Regions from separate parts of the Staphylococcus nepalensis genome, predicted to be linked through region 3. Evidence: predicted binding sites of a transcription regulator. Region 3 holds the regulator's gene; each other region holds the start of a gene.

Region 1 (5,530 bases), 160 kb from region 3:
CATTTTATATTTACCCCAAGAAGGCAGAGGCATTGGTTTAATTAATAAATTAAAAGCTTATGAATTGATAGAGCAGGGATATGATACAGTTTCTGCGAATATTGCTTTAGGTTTTGAAGAGGATTTAAGAGATTACCAAAATGCTGCAAAAATCTTAAAGTATTTAGGTGTAAAACGCGTTAATTTATTAAGTAATAACCCTAAAAAATTCGGTAGTTTAGAAAATTATGGCATCGATATTGCCAAAAGAATTGATTTGATAGTTCCTACAAATAAATATAACCAAGATTATATGAAAACAAAAAAAGAAAAAATGGGTCATTTAATATAGGAGGCAAAAAAATGAATTTTGAAGGTAAATTAATAGGATCAAATTTAAAAGTAGCAATTGTAGTAAGTAGATTTAATGATTTCATCACGAATCGTTTGTTAGATGGTGCAAAAGATACCTTAATAAGACACGAAGTTTCGGCTGGAAATATTGATGTGGCATATGTACCAGGTGCTTTTGAAATTCCATTAGTGGCTAAAAAGTTAGCTCAAAAAGGTGAATATGATGCAGTAATCACTTTAGGATGTGTAATCAGAGGATCAACTTCTCACTATGATTACGTGTGTAATGAAGTAGCAAAAGGCGTGTCAAAAGCAAATGATGTAACAGATACACCAGTAATATTTGGAATATTAACGACTGAGAATATTGAACAAGCTGTAGAACGTGCTGGTACTAAAGCTGGAAACAAAGGTTCTGAAGCGGCAGTAAGTGCAATCGAAATGGCTAATTTATTAAGCGAAATATAATCAGCATTAGCATACTTCTATAGTAATAGCGTTTACTAAGACTTCTTATTATGGAACGATATCCCATAAGTTAAGATGAATTTAATTTATAATATAAAAAATGGTGAAAAACTTTTTGAATTTTAAATCCTTTTGTTGTTTTTCATAGGCAAATGTAATGATAATAATATTTAGAACCGAGAGATTTGCTGTTAATACTAAATGAGAGCCTGAGACATAAATGTTTCTGGCTCTCATGCTTGTTAAGCGGCATAAATCATTTTTTTAATACTTTATATATTAATGCACTAGATACGCCAATAGCTGTTAACAAACTGGCTACAAAGCCTGTTTTTTTCAATATTTCAGGTTTCATTAATTCTAAAAACATTAGATTTAAGTTTTGTGGACGTTCTGCTAATCTTCTCATAAAGTAGCTGAACCAATCATCACCATACGGAACATATATACAAAAATGATTTCCTTCACGTGCAAGTAATCCTGCTAAATCTGATCGGAAACCGTACAACATTTGAAATTCGTATTTATCTTTTTCAATATTATTATCTTTAATAAACTGTTTAATATGTGTGATTATTTTATCATCGTGTGTAGCAATAGAAGTGACATTATTAGCGTTTAATAATCTTTTTTTAATTAAACGTATGTAATTTTCGTCAATGTCTTCTTTAGTTTGGTAAGCAATATTTTCATTTTCTTTATATGCACCTTTTACCATACGTAAACGCAGTTCTGGGTATTTATCGATAAGTGCATCTGCTTTATATAAATAAGCTTGAATAACTGTACCTACGTTTTTAAATTCACCTTTTAGTCGATCTAACACTTGAGTAATATCAAATAAGCTATCGTATTTCTCAGTGTCTATATTAATATGCATATTACCAAATTCATTTGCTTTTAGTAATATTTCGCGTAAATTACGATAAGCAAGGTCAATATCAAACTCCGAACCGAGTTGGCTTAGTTTAATAGACATGTGACCATCTAAGCTGTGGTTGTATATTGCATACATCACTTCTAATATTTGGTCTTTGGCCTGTATCGCTTCGCCTTCATTTAAAACAAATTCTCCAAGACAATCCACAGTAACAGTGATTCCTTTGTTATTTAAACGTTCAATTGTGTCTACTAAGTCAGTAATCGTATTTCCAGCAACGACTTTTTTAGCCCCAAACATAGGACCTATTTCCTTAGCTGTTTTATTTAAAAAGGGATTATTAGATAACCCTATAAAAAAATTTTTCACAATTGGCATATTAATTCCTCCCATCCTGCTAATAGCTATGCTTTCAATAATAGTGTAGCATGAATCTAATAGTAATGAAATCGTTTACAATAAAATTTATTATGCTTAATATCACAGACTACACTATCGGATGACTGATTGATATAGTTATAATATTTATTTTTAAAAAAACAATGAACTTAAGACAACATAATTTATGCGTTTAAAATGGCAAACGTGCATCATATTTTGATACAATATATTTAATGAAATTATTGGAGAAGGGGAAGTATGGAATATGTGGAAATGGGAAACTGAAAATGAAGCTAAGGGTGTCATTGTAATTGCCCATAACATGCTCGAACATACAGGAAGATATGCGTATGTAATAACAATGCTACGTAGAAATGGCCATCACGTTATCATGGGTGATTTACCTGGGCAAGGTCAAACTACGCGTTCTAATAAAGGACAAATAGAAAATTTCGAAGTATATCACGAACATGTACTAGAATGGATTAGAATAGCAAATGAATATAAACTTCCAACTTATTTTTTAGGTGTAGGACTTGGCGGACTTATTATTTTAAACTTACTAGAAAAAGTGGAAGTACCTATTGAAGGATTGATGCTTATTTCACCATTGCTGGAATTCAAAAAAAATAATAAAACTAGAAAAGATAAGATATTATCTAATGTAGGTAAATTAACTAAAGACACAAGATTCAAAGTAGGCATAACCGTTGAAGATTTAACACGTAACGATGAGGTAATCGAAGAAGCAAAAGAAGATCAACTCATGTTACAAAAAGTGACATATCATTGGTATAAACAAATCATCGAAATCATGAAAGAAACAGTAACACACTTAAAAGATATTAAGCCACTTCCTGTATTATTAATGTATGGGCTCGAAGACAAAGTGTCTGATATTCCAACTATGCATTTGGTGAAAGATAATATTGAAACTGAAGAATTATATTTTAAAGCTTGGAAGGGTTTATATCATGAAATACATAATGAACCTGAAAGAGACGAAGTAATGCGATATATTTTAGCATTTCTTAATAACAGTACAAGTAATATTGGCTTTATCGTCCATGATGAACACGAGCTTTCATAGAGTGGGAAATTAAAGTGTAAGCAATACAAAGCATGGACGCCATCGTTTTGAAAGACGCTTCTTATAAGAAAACAATAGATGTCAGTAAAAACTTGCAGTATTAATTATAATTAGATATACGATGTAGCATCTTTAACTAGGAGCGAGTCTACGAAACCAAATTTTGGTTTTGTCTCGCTCTTTCTCATTTATAAAACGAGGAAGAAGAAACGGAAATTTTGTGAAATAAATCACAATAAACGATTGCTCTTTAGCGAAGAAAGTGTTATATTTAAATTGTGAAATAAATCACAATAAGCGATGATTTACTTTAAATATAAGGAGAGTCATAATATGAAATACAGTAAAGGAAATAAAGTGGTATTAATAGGTGATGGTGCAGTTGGTTCTAGTTATGCGTTTGCATTAGTTTCCCAAGGAATAGCAGATGAATTAGTCATCATTGATTTAGATGAAACAAAAGTACACGGTGATGTTGCAGATTTAAATCACAGTGCACCTTATGGGGGCTCACCTATAAAGATAAAAGCAGGATCTTACAAAGATTGTAGCAACGCAGATTTAATTGTTATTACCGCGGGTGCTGCTCAAAAACCAGGAGAAACACGATTAGATTTAGTGGAAAAAAATACAAGAATATTTAAAGAAATTGTTTCGACTATTATGCAAACAGGATTTAATGGTATTTTTCTAATAGCTACAAATCCAGTAGATGTATTATCATATGTAACGCAAAAAGTATCAGGCTTGCCAAAAGCGCAAGTTATTGGTTCAGGTACAATATTGGATACTGCGCGTTTTAAATATGAACTCGCAAGAGAATTTAATGTATCTCCTTGGAGCGTTGATGCACAAATTATCGGAGAACATGGTGATTCAGAATTGGCTGTGTGGTCACAGGCTAATATTGCAGGCCAATCATTATATGACATTTTAAAAGATAACCCAGACAAACAACATAGAATAGATGAAATATTTATAAATACACGTGATGCAGCATATGACATTATTAAAGCGAAAGGCGCTACTTATTATGGTATCGCTATGGGGTTAATTCGTATTACACAAGCCATTTTAAAAAATCAAAATGTGGTTCTCCCCGTTTCCAGTTATCTAAATGGTGAATATGGCCAAAATGATGTATACATTGGTGTACCAACATTAATCAATAGAAATGGTGCGGTAAAAGTTTATGAAACACAATTAAATAGTAGCGAAAGTAAATTGTTTGAAAATTCTGCCATAATTTTGAAAGAAATGCAAAATAAAATCAACCAACTAATTGCATAATTCATAATTTAATTTTAAACTGTATATAAGATTAATTTTATTGAAAATATCAAAATTTTTTCTGACAGTAATAAATTTTGTAACGAATGATTTTTTTGATGAATTAATTTTACATGTTTAACTTAATATTATGATTGGGGGATATTTCTATGGGGAAGACAATTACTGACATGGTAGATAGTGTCCTTAGATTGGAACATGTACTAAATGATATTGATGATATCTTTGAAAAAGTACAGAAACAATATAAAATGTCGAAAGAAGAAATATTAATTCTTTTAACATTATGGCAAGAAGGATCAATGACTTTAAAGGAAATGGATGATTTTGTACAAATTAAATCTTATAAACGTACAAGAACGTATAACGATTTAGTGGAAAAAGAATGGATCATTAAAGAAAGACCAGTTAATGATGAACGTACAGTAATTATTCATTTCAATGAAGATTTAGAAGCTCAAAGGGAAGCGCTTTTAGATTACTTTAAAGAAGAAATTGATGAAAAATCGTCATCTATTCAATCAAGTCTTAAATCTATCTTAGATTTATAGGGAATAATTAAAGTCTGGAAAACTGTTATTAACCTCAAAAAGTATGGGTATCAACGACTCATACTTAACATAAAAGTACACCTCTATTTCAAAAAGAGGTGTACTTTTATTATGTGTATTATTTTAAATTTCCTAGATAGTTATATGAGGAAAATAGATGGTGTTCTTGTTTTTCTCGTAGAAGTAAGTGAAGATGAAATACGTTTGATATCAAATTAAAATAGCGATGAAGTCATTTAGAGATAAACATGCTTCGTTACATAGATGCTCTGGTAAGCTATTCTAAAATTGTTTTGCGATGGTATCACTTAGACAAATACGTTTCCTGTTCTATATGTTTTTATTTAAATAGTACGTTATCTTTTTTCAATAGCACAAATAAATGGTGGATGATTTTGTTGATTAATAAACTGATACTGCAATATATGTGCTTTATTTTGGTCAAAATGTTGAAGGTAGTTTAATAATGCATCACGTTCTGTTTTACCTTCCTCATGTCCATGGTAAATAACTAAAACGATAATGCCTTCGGGCGCT
Region 2 (5,530 bases), 350 kb from region 3:
AAGATATGAGTCAATTATTATTGCAGTATTTTAATAACACAAGAGAAAAGATAGTATTCGTTGATAATGAAGGTAAAGTCATTGCTAAGAATCAAGCTGCAAAAGATATTATTTCCAATGATGAGAACTATCGTGATATGACTCATGTTATATGTAATCGATGTGATGGTTATACAAATGAATTTGATTTACAATCATGCAAAAATTGCTTTCTTGAAGCTGAAGAAGTAGGAAACACAAGTTTTCAGGTTTTTATGAAAACAAATAGAGGTACTGTTGAGCCATTTACTGCTACATACCAAACGATTGATCCAATCAATGACATTAAAGTATTCACTCTACAAAATGTTTCTCCGCAAATTGAGCGTCATGATAAAATGTACCAACGTAAGATGATGCAAAAAACAATTTCTGCACAAGAGAATGAAAGAAAACGTATTTCTAGAGAATTGCATGATAGCGTTGTTCAAGAAATGTTGAATATAGATGTAGAGCTGAGATTATTAAAATATCAGCAAGAAATGGCTGATTTGCTTGAAGATTCAAAACACATCGAAGGGTTGATGTCCAAGCTTATAGATGATATACGCAATTTATCTGTTGAATTAAGACCATCTTCTTTAGATGATTTAGGTTTGGATGCAGCGTTTAAAACATATTTCAAACAAGTTGAATCGAATTATGGAATGAAAATTGTTTATCATTCCAATTTAGATGCCCAACGATTCGATAATGAAATTGAAACGGTTGTTTACCGTGTGGTACAAGAGGCACTATTTAATGCCATTAAGTACGCTAATATCGATAAAGTAGATATTGATTTACATTATAATCATAATAGATTAATTGCTGAAGTTGTTGATAGAGGTAGAGGATTTATTAAAACAGACCAACCACAAGGAACTGGTTTAGGGCTTTATGGCATGCATGAGCGTGCTGAATTAGTTAATGCGGAAGTGAATGTTGATAGCCAAATTGGGAGAGGAACGATTGTGACTTTAGAAGTGCCAATTTAAGGGAGTAAGGAGAAGTTAATTTTGAGAATAGTTATTGCAGATGATCACGCGGTTGTCAGAACAGGGTTTTCTATGATTCTAAACTACCAGGATGATATGGAAGTTGTGGGAACTGCTGCTGATGGTGTAGAAGCATATCAAAAAGTAATGGAACATAAACCGGATATATTAATGATGGACTTGAGTATGCCCCCAGGAGAATCTGGGCTAATAGCAACCAGTAAAATAGCTGAAAGTTTCCCTGATACAAAAATCTTAATATTAACAATGTATGATGATGAAGAATACTTATTTCATGTATTAAAAAATGGAGCAAAAGGTTATATTTTAAAAAATGCTCCAGATGAGCAGCTCATTTTAGCAATTAGAACTGTTTATAAAGGTGAGACATATGTAGATATGAAACTAACCACTTCTCTTGTAAATGAATTTATTAGTAATACTTCACAAGATATAGCTTCAACATCAGATCCTTTTAAAATTTTATCTAAAAGAGAAATTGAAATATTACCTTTGATTGCAAAAGGCTATGGTAATAAAGAAATAGCAGAACAATTATTTGTATCGGTCAAAACAGTAGAAGCGCATAAGACACATATTATGCAAAAATTGGAACTAAAATCGAAACCTGAATTAGTAGCATATGCGATGAAGAAAAAACTAGTTGATTTTTAGTTTATTAGATAATATATTCATGTAAAACCATAACGCCGAGAATAGGACAGAAATCACATGTTTTTTAATGACTTCATTGTCTCCTCTAAGGATTGGTTAGAACTATACATTTGCGTAAACGCGTTGTATAGGCTAACACATATATGCCACCACATATATGCCACCAGTAATGTTAATTTAATCCATTGATAAGTGATGCTTCATAAAAAAGCATGGACCCAAACGGGTCTTTTTTTTATATAAAAGCCTTAGGTTAAGTAGACGATATGAACTAAAGTTTATGCATATAAGGGTGATTTTACAAACTATTTATAATCAATTCATGAATATAGAAATAGGGGGAATTTGACAAAAGTTAAGGGATAATCCTTATGTTTATTTTTTCACAAAGATTTTACACTAACTATATAGCTAGTATTCTACGATGTTAAAAATTTTAAAGACTCAAATGTTACACCAGTTTTACCTTTCATAGTTAATTCCTTAATACTTAATAATGAAATACATGATTATTGTAGGCCATTTGTAGAATACTAGTGTTTTAATTAAAAAACGTAAATGTAGGTGAATGTAATGAACAAAGCAAGTGGCGGTTTTCAATTAACTTTACAATCTTTAAGTTTAGTCGTGGGGTTCATGGCATGGAGTATTATCGCACCGTTAATGCCTTTTATTTCACAAGACGTTAATATATCTGGGAATCAACTCTCTATTATATTAGCAATACCTGTTATACTCGGTTCTATTTTAAGAGTACCGTTTGGTTATTTAACAAATGTCATAGGTGCTAAATGGGTCTTTTTCTGTAGCTTTATTATTTTATTATTTCCAATTTATTTTTTAAGTCAAGCTCAAACAACAGGGATGTTAATGACTTCAGGATTCTTTCTAGGCGTCGGTGGCGCTGTGTTTTCGGTTGGTGTTACATCTATCCCTAAATACTTCCCTAAAGAACGCGTCGGCTTAGCAAATGGTATATATGGTATGGGTAATATTGGGACTGCAATTTCATCATTTTTGGCACCACCTATAGCTTCAATCATTGGTTGGCAAACGACGGTGAGAAGTTATTTAGTCGTAATCGCTTTATTTGCAGTTTTAATGTTTTTATTTGGAGATGCAAAAGAGAAAAAGGTTAAAGTGCCTTTAATTGAACAATCTAAACGTCTGTTTAAAGATTTGAAATTATATTATTTATCACTTTGGTATTTTATTACTTTTGGCGCTTTTGTGGCATTTGGATTATTTTTACCTAATTATCTTGTACAAGACTTTGGTATTAGCGAAGTAGATGCTGGTCTACGGTCGGGCGTATTTATAGCATTAGCAACATTTTTAAGGCCTTTGGGAGGGATATTAGGAGACAAATTTAATGCCGTTATATTATTGATGATTGATTTTTCTTTGATGATTGTGGGCGCAATTATTTTAGGCATCTCAAATCATATTCTGTTATTTACAATTGGTTGTTTACTCATTAGTATTTGTGCTGGGTTAGGCAATGGGCTTATCTTTAAACTTGTACCGTTTTACTTTAGTAATGAGGCTGGTTCTGCAAACGGTATTGTTTCTATGATGGGGGGCTTAGGTGGCTTTTTCCCACCTATTGTTATATCTTATGTAACGATGATGACAGGAACAAGTCATTTGGCTTTTATATTATTAGCTATATTTGGAACGATTGCTTTGTTAACAATGATGCATATGTTGAAAAGAAACAAGGTAAGCACTGTTTAATATAATAATATAGTCAAATAGTTAACTATTCATTAATAGTAGTTGTTTTATTTAGATTACTTTATAAATAGCTAGAAAGTAATACAAATAAAAAAAGCAACGCTTGATTTTAAAGCGTTGCCTTTTTTAGATGGATTAATCTATTTGAATGTTAGAAGATGAGGATTCTTCTTTCTCTTTTTTAGGTAGTGTAACATTTAACATACCGTTTTCATACGCAGCTTTAATACCATTTTCATCAACATTATCAAATTGGTATTGTCGTTTTACATCACTATAGCTACGTTCTTGATGGATAATACGTCCATTTTCATCTTCTTTGTTATTTTCGAAGGTTTGTTTACCTTCAATTGTTAAAATATTATCTTCAAATTGTAAATTAATATTTTCTTTTTTCATTCCTGGTAATTCAGCTTCTACTACGTAAGCGTCTTCTAATTCTTTAACATCCGTTTTAATATTGCTACTGCCTGGGAATTGATCGAAGATTTGACGTCCAAAATCTTTGAAAAAGTCGCTAGGGTTCACATCGAAAAATGAATTATCAAAAGGTCTCATATTGAAAGCCATAAAAACATCTCTCCTTCAATTTAATTATATTTAGTTTATAATTTAGTCAATATTAATTTGTGTTTTTGTGTGATTAATTGGTAATTCAACACTTAAAATACCATCTTCCATTGTTGCTTTGATATTTTCTTTATCAACATTTTTAAATATAAATTGTCTACTTTGTTCATTTGAATTGCGCTCTCTAATCAAGTATTGATCTTGGTTTTCGGTTGTAGTAGAAGTTTGTGTTACGCGAATCGTTAATGTTTTATCTTCAAATTGAATAGTGACATTGTCTTTGCTATAACCAGGGAGTTCAGCTATGACTTGATATGCACCATTTGATTCATACACATCTACTTTAAAATCATGATGCTCAGTTAGTAAACTTTCAATTATATCTGTTGGAAAATTTTGAGTGTTTTGCATCATCTTTTCACCTCTCCTTTAACCTTATATTCATATTATAATACAATAGTCAAAGAAAGTCAAAGTCAAAGCATGAAAGTTAAAAGTAATTTATATTTCAATTTCATCATAGTGTAATGGGAGGATATTCGCAAAATATTGAAAGTATTATATTTAAATGACTTATTAAAAAAATAGAGGCAAGTATAAGTTCAAATGAGATGTATGATTTATAACATCCAAACTTTTCTTTGCCTCTTTATATATTAAAGTTCTTTATTAAAATTTTTATTTACGAAGTTTTGTAGAGTTTCTTTTAAGTGAATAGCTTCTTCAATATCCATATCGAATTCACTAAAAACTTTTCTAGAAACATGGGATAATGCCTCTTGAATTTCAGCACCTTGGTCTGTAAGTGCGATTTGTAAATTACGTTCATCATCAATCTCACGTGTTCTACTAACATATCCTTTCTTCTCTAATTTTTTTAGTAAAGGTGTTAGTGTCCCTGAGTCAAGATAAACACGTTGACCAAGTGTTTTAATGTTTATCTTTTCATCATTTTTTATAGCGAGCATAACAATATAGCCAGTGTATGTTAAATCATACTCTTTTAAATAGGTAGTATATTTTTTTATAATTTCTTTAGAAGAAACATAAAAAAGAAAGCACAGTTGTTTTTCTAAGTAGCTAATTTTTTCCTCCATTTAATCACCCCTTTTGAAATTTAACCTTATTATGAACCACGAACATTGTCAAGGAACTGTTGTGCACCTTATTCATAATATTTTTATACTATTATTTAAGTATTATCTGAGTAGACATATTGAATATTGCTTATTTAAAAGAAATTCAACCTTAATACAAGTACATACCATCTGAAAAATTAAAACAAAAACGTACGTTTATTCGTTGTTTGAAATAAATCTAATCACTTATTAAAGTCATAATTTAAGAACATTTTGTTACAAAAAGATATAATACTTTATAAATGATTTATTATCATTCATAATATGAATATTATGTATTTTAACAAAAAGTTGATGGGTTTAATGGTGAATGAAAAAATATTTAATTGATTGTTTTTATTAAAAGGAGATTAAAGATGAAGACGTTTTTAAAAATTTTAGGACTATTGGTGC
Region 3 (5,530 bases):
TAAGTAGTGTGTATGTGTGTGGATATGACTTGTTATCTGAAAATTCAATACAAAATGGTATTGCTTTTTGCTTGTGGATAACTAGGATAACTCTGTGGACAGCTCTCGTTATAAGGTTTATCGCTGTTAATAATTCGAGTGTAAAAAAACATAAAAAATACGGAAAATGATAAAATCATTCCGTATTTTTGAGTAGTTCATAATTATATTAACTTTTCTTGTAATTCTGTCCATTTAGACATCACTTGTTCTAATTTTTGTTCGCTTTCTTCTTTTTCTTTGGCTAAACGACTTGCTTCTTCAGGATTGCTATATATATCTGGTAAGGTTAATTGTTCGTTAATTTCACCAATTTTACTTTCGTAGTTTTCTATATCAGCTTCAACTTGTTCGATTTGCCGTTCGATTTGCCGCTGTTCTCGTTTTTGAAGTTTTTGATCAAAATAATTATTATTTTGCGTGGTGGTTACTTCAGATTGCGTCGGAGTTTCTTGTTCTTTTTTGGCTTGGATAGCTGCATTTTCTTCTTTTTTTTCAATGAAATATTGATAATTACCTAGATACATTGTGCCGCCCTCATGATCTAAATCATAAACTTTATTTGCCAGTTGATTAATAAAATAACGATCATGGGAAACAAATAATATGGTTCCTTCAAAATGATCTAATGCTTGTTCGAGCATTTCTTTCGAATCTATATCAAGGTGGTTAGTTGGCTCATCTAATATAAGGACATTGTTGCGTTCGAGCATGAGTAACGCTAATTGTAACCGGGCTTTTTCACCACCCGAAAGATCGTTGATAATTTTTTTGACATCTTCTTGAACAAATAAGAAACGACCCAACACTGCCCGAATATCTTTTTCATTCATTGAGGGATATTGATCCCATAGATAATCGAGAATCGTCTTGTTTGATTTGAATTCAGCTTGTTTTTGATCATAGTAACCTATTTTTAAATTGGCACCTGTAGTAATTTGCCCAGCTAATTGAGGCTGAATGCCTGCAATTGTCTTGATTAATGTAGATTTACCAATACCATTGGGCCCAATAATGGCTATATGATCTCCTTTAGAAACTTCAATATTAATCCCCTTAGTGATAGCTTGTTCATAGCCAATTTCTAAATTTTTTATATGGAAAACATCGTTACCTGTGTTTCTATCAAAGTTAAATTGGATATTCGCACTTTTGGCATCAATCATTGGTTTATTGATTCTTTCAATTTTTTCGAGCATTTTTCGACGACTTTTTGCCATGCCAGTAGTTGAAGCACGTGCAATATTTTTTTCTACAAAAGTTTCTAAGCGTTTTATTTCAGCTTGTTGACGTTCGTATTCTTGCATGCGTTTTTCATAATATTTATCCCTTTGTTCAATGAATTGTTTGTAATTACCTACATAATGCTGTACATCTCCGAGTGCAACATCATAGATTTGGTTTACAATTTTATCTAAAAAGTATCTGTCATGGCTGATGATTACAATAGCGCCTTTAAAGTAATTCAAATACCCTTCTAACCATTGCGTGGTCTCCATGTCTAAATGGTTCGTAGGCTCGTCTAATAATAATAAATCAGGTTCGCTAAGGAGCATTTGGGCTAGTGAAAGTCTTGTTTTTTGACCTCCGCTAAAATCATTAATAGGGCGGTTGTAATCTGATTCAGTAAAATTCAGACCATGAAGCACTGTTTTGATTTTACTTTCGTATTGATATCCATCTTGTTGTTCAAATTCATTTGATAAATATTCATAGCGGTCAATATGTGTTTTATATTCTTCTGTATCATATTCATTTGCATGTTGCGCTAACCAATCTGTTTCTTTTTTCATTTCATTTTCAAGTTGTTTCATACTCTCAAATGGTTTAGACATTTCTTCAATAACAGTTTGATTTGTATTTAATGTCATTTGCTGTGTTAAATAGCCGAGTTTTAAATTTTTACTCTTTGAAACATGGCCACTATCATAATCTTCGACGCCAGCAATAATTTTCATTAAAGTAGATTTACCAGCACCATTGCGACCGACTATACCAATACGTTCGCCTGTTTTAACTTCAAAATCTACGTCATTAAAAATATCTTCTCCGTCGAATGATTTTGTTATATCATTTAGTTGTAATAATATCATCCGATTTTGCACCTCTCTATCCATTATCATTCTACCGTATTCTAAGCATTGTTAAAACTATCAGTGTTTATTTTTAGCATGTATTAATGTATAATGTTGTAGTAATTATAAGATTAATTAGTAATAGATCATAGTATAGGAGGACAAGATCTTGGCTAACCAAAGCGAAAAGATTCCTCGTGCCACATTGAAGCGTTTACCGTTATATTATAGATTTGTCAATACATTAAAATCTAAAGGTATAGACAGAGTTAATTCTAAAACAATTAGTGAAGGATTAAATATTGATTCTGCAACAATACGTCGTGATTTTTCTTATTTTGGTGAATTAGGCAAAAAAGGATATGGCTATAATATTGACAGTTTATTACATTTTTTCAAAAATGAAATTAGTGAAAATGATGAAATTAAAATCGCCATCGTGGGTGTAGGAAACCTAGGTAAAGCATTATTAACATATAACTTTTCTATTCATGATGAAATGACCATAACGGAAGCTTTTGATATACGAGATGAAGTGATCGGTACTGAAATTGGGCAAGTTACTGTGAGTCCATTTTCGAAGGCTACTGATATATTAAAACAAGAACAAATAGATGTTGTGATTTTAACAACGCCTGAAGATGCTGCACAACAAGTTGTAGATACTTTGGTTGATGCTGGCATTAAAGGCGTGCTCAACTTTACACCAACACGTGTGTATACACCAGTAGATGTTCAAGTCCACCATATTGATTTGGGAATTGAGCTACAATCTTTATTATTCTTTATGAAAAACTACAGTAATAAATAAGATTTTAAAGCACTGAGCTTTTTATAGATGTAAGTCACCAATCATGACGATACATTTATAAAAAGCTTTTTTATTTTCCAAATAGTTTCATATTTAATTAGTGAATTTATACTTTTTTTAAATTATTAATCATTAAAGGTTGAAATTTCCATATAAATCTAATATGATAATTCATATTGATTTTATCGGAAAAGAGGTAATGTTATGACGTGGTTAATAATCAGTGGATTGGTCGTGGGTGCGCTTCTAGGATTTGTCATGCAACGTACACGATTTTGTCTTGCTGGCGGTTTTAGAGATATGTATATTCAAAAAAGTAACAAAATGTTCTACGCATTATTAATAGCGATATCTGTACAAAGTATTGGCTTATTAATATTGACTTCCACTGGATTAGTACAAATTCCAGAATCAACATATCCAATAATTGGAACGGTAATAGGTTCATTTATTTTTGGGATTGGTATCATATTAGCTGGTGGTTGCGCCACTGGGACATGGTATAGAGCTGGAGAAGGATTGATTGGAAGTTGGTTAGCACTTATCGCATATGCATTTACTTCTGCTGCTACTAAATTTGGTTTATTGTTACCTTTAATGGACGGGGTTAATAAACCAACTAATGTAAATACTAGTATGTCACAAACAACTGGTATTCCAACTTGGGTTTGGGTTTTGTTATTAACGATTATAACTATCACATTTGTTGTGAAAACATTGCGTAAACCAAAACCAAAAGTTGCAGTTCCGAAATTAAAGCAAAAATTTACAGGCGTTCGTCATTATTTATTTGAGAAAAAATATCATCCATTTGTAGCAGCTATAGCAGTTGGTCTCATTGCACTTTTAGCATGGCCTGTCAGTGAATCTACAGGAAGAATGTATGGTTTAGGAATCACAACGCCATCTGCAAACTTAGTTCAATTTTTCGTAACTGGAGACCTTAAGCTTTTAGATTGGGGTGTTTTCCTTGTCTTAGGAATTTTTGCTGGTTCTTATATTGCAGCCAAAGGATCCAAAGAATTTAAGTGGAGATTACCAGATAAGAAAACAATTCGTAACAGCATTATTGGCGGTGTTTGCATGGGCTTTGGTGCATCAGTAGCTGGCGGTTGTTCAATAGGAAACGGATTAGTAGAAACAGCTACAATGTCGTGGAAAGGTTGGATAGCACTTGCTTCCATGATATTAGGTGCATGGTTCATGAGCTACTTTATATTTATCAAACCAATGAAAAAAGCACAAAAAGTAGAAAAATCTGCGAAGCATACAGTTTCAACGCAAACTCAAACGACTTAAGATTTTAACTTAAAGGAGGAATTAATTATGGTACATGAATTAGGAACAGTAGGAATGGTATGTCCCTTCCCTTTAATTGAAGCACAAAAGAAAATGAGTACATTGGAAAATGGTGAGGAGTTAAAAATTGACTTTGATTGCACGCAAGCAACAGAAGCGATTCCAAACTGGGCAGCTGAAGAAGGTTATCCAGTGACTAATTACGAACAGCTAGATGATGCTTCATGGACAATTACAGTTCAAAAGGCATAATGCTTTTCAATAAATAGTCGGACTGAAATATAGATGTTCATGATTGAAATAAAAATCTGGGTTTATTCCAAGTGAATAAAGCCAATTTTTAAATAATATATAAACACCTTCGTTGGATTCATAATAAAATGAATTTATACGAAGGTGTTTTTCTACGTTAAGTGTTCAATTTTTGAAGACAATTTATGATAATTAAATATAGATAGCACAATGGTTTATTATATTGGCAGGCGTTTATTGAAACAAATATCTTAAGCACAAGCGTTTCTTAGCCAACATAGTTCATTTTATTTTTAAATAGTATTTAAAGCGGTTGCAATATGATAAAATAGATGATGTTTACAATAGCAAATTAATGAGAGTGAAAATTTATGAAAAACATTGAAGACATTGCAAAAATTGCTGGTGTATCTAAAAGTACAGTTTCTAGGTATCTAAATAATGGTTCAGTCAGTAATAAAACAAAACAAAAATTAGATAAAATTATCAGTGAAAATAACTACCAACCCAATCAATTTGCACAAAGTTTAAGAGCAAGAAGGACGAATATGGTAGGTGCGATTATCCCCCGTATGAACTCTTTTGCTGTTGATGAAACTATTCAGGGTGTTAAAACAATTTGTGATAATTTAAATTATAGATTATTACTTAATTACACAAATTTAGATATTGAAAAAGAAATAGACGCGTTAGAAACCTTTAATAGAAGCAAAGTAGATGGCATCATTTTTATGGCTACAGAAATCACTGACCGACATTTAGAAGTGATTAATAAAATAGATGTACCAGTCATCATCGTTGGGCAAGCACATACTGATTTGAATTGTGTTATTCATGACGATTATCGAGCTGGTTATTTAGTAGGAAAATATATTGGAGAAAAGGGTTTTACGTGTGTTCAGTTTTTTGGCGTTACAGAAAGCGATGAGGCAGTTGGCATACAGAGGAAAGAAGGGCTTATAGATGGTTTGAAAGTAAATGGTGTAATGCCTCAAATGACATTAACCTCATTCAATTTTAAAGAAGCAATGCCAGATGTAAAGAAAACACTTAA

What was found. Region 3 encodes Rex, which represses fermentation and respiration genes when NADH is low (regulators of the CRP and FNR family bind a similar motif). Its sites were predicted from a motif close to TTGTGAAATATTTCACAA; they were not measured.
Region 1: the regulator Rex is predicted to act here: its motif matches at 3,371-3,388, upstream of BJG89_RS05995 (L-lactate dehydrogenase).
Region 2: the regulator Rex is predicted to act here: its motif matches at 2,063-2,080, upstream of BJG89_RS03250 (nitrate/nitrite transporter).

Annotation. Positions count from the first base shown of each region.
Region 1 is NZ_CP017466.1:1,259,777-1,265,306, forward strand. Features, by position in the region: gene ribA (GTP cyclohydrolase II) at 1-331, shown strand, start outside; gene ribH (6,7-dimethyl-8-ribityllumazine synthase) at 343-801, shown strand; gene BJG89_RS05985 (proline dehydrogenase family protein) at 1,058-2,059, opposite strand; gene BJG89_RS05990 (alpha/beta fold hydrolase) at 2,328-3,152, shown strand; gene BJG89_RS05995 (L-lactate dehydrogenase) at 3,486-4,442, shown strand; gene BJG89_RS06000 (transcriptional regulator, SarA/Rot family) at 4,592-4,993, shown strand; gene mnmM (tRNA 5-(aminomethyl)-2-thiouridylate-methyltransferase MnmM) at 5,350-5,530, opposite strand, start outside.
Region 2 is NZ_CP017466.1:747,559-753,088, forward strand. Features, by position in the region: gene BJG89_RS03240 (sensor histidine kinase) at 1-1,016, shown strand, start outside; gene nreC (nitrate respiration regulation response regulator NreC) at 1,038-1,691, shown strand; gene BJG89_RS03250 (nitrate/nitrite transporter) at 2,265-3,428, shown strand; gene BJG89_RS03255 (Hsp20/alpha crystallin family protein) at 3,564-3,998, opposite strand; gene BJG89_RS03260 (Hsp20 family protein) at 4,041-4,412, opposite strand; gene BJG89_RS03265 (MarR family winged helix-turn-helix transcriptional regulator) at 4,655-5,095, opposite strand; gene BJG89_RS03270 (DUF3139 domain-containing protein) at 5,494-5,530, shown strand, end outside.
Region 3 is NZ_CP017466.1:1,097,248-1,102,777, forward strand. Features, by position in the region: gene BJG89_RS05030 (ABC-F family ATP-binding cassette domain-containing protein) at 204-2,132, opposite strand; gene BJG89_RS05035 (redox-sensing transcriptional repressor Rex) at 2,284-2,925, shown strand; gene BJG89_RS05040 (YeeE/YedE family protein) at 3,130-4,224, shown strand; gene BJG89_RS05045 (sulfurtransferase TusA family protein) at 4,252-4,476, shown strand; gene BJG89_RS05050 (LacI family DNA-binding transcriptional regulator) at 4,848-5,530, shown strand, end outside.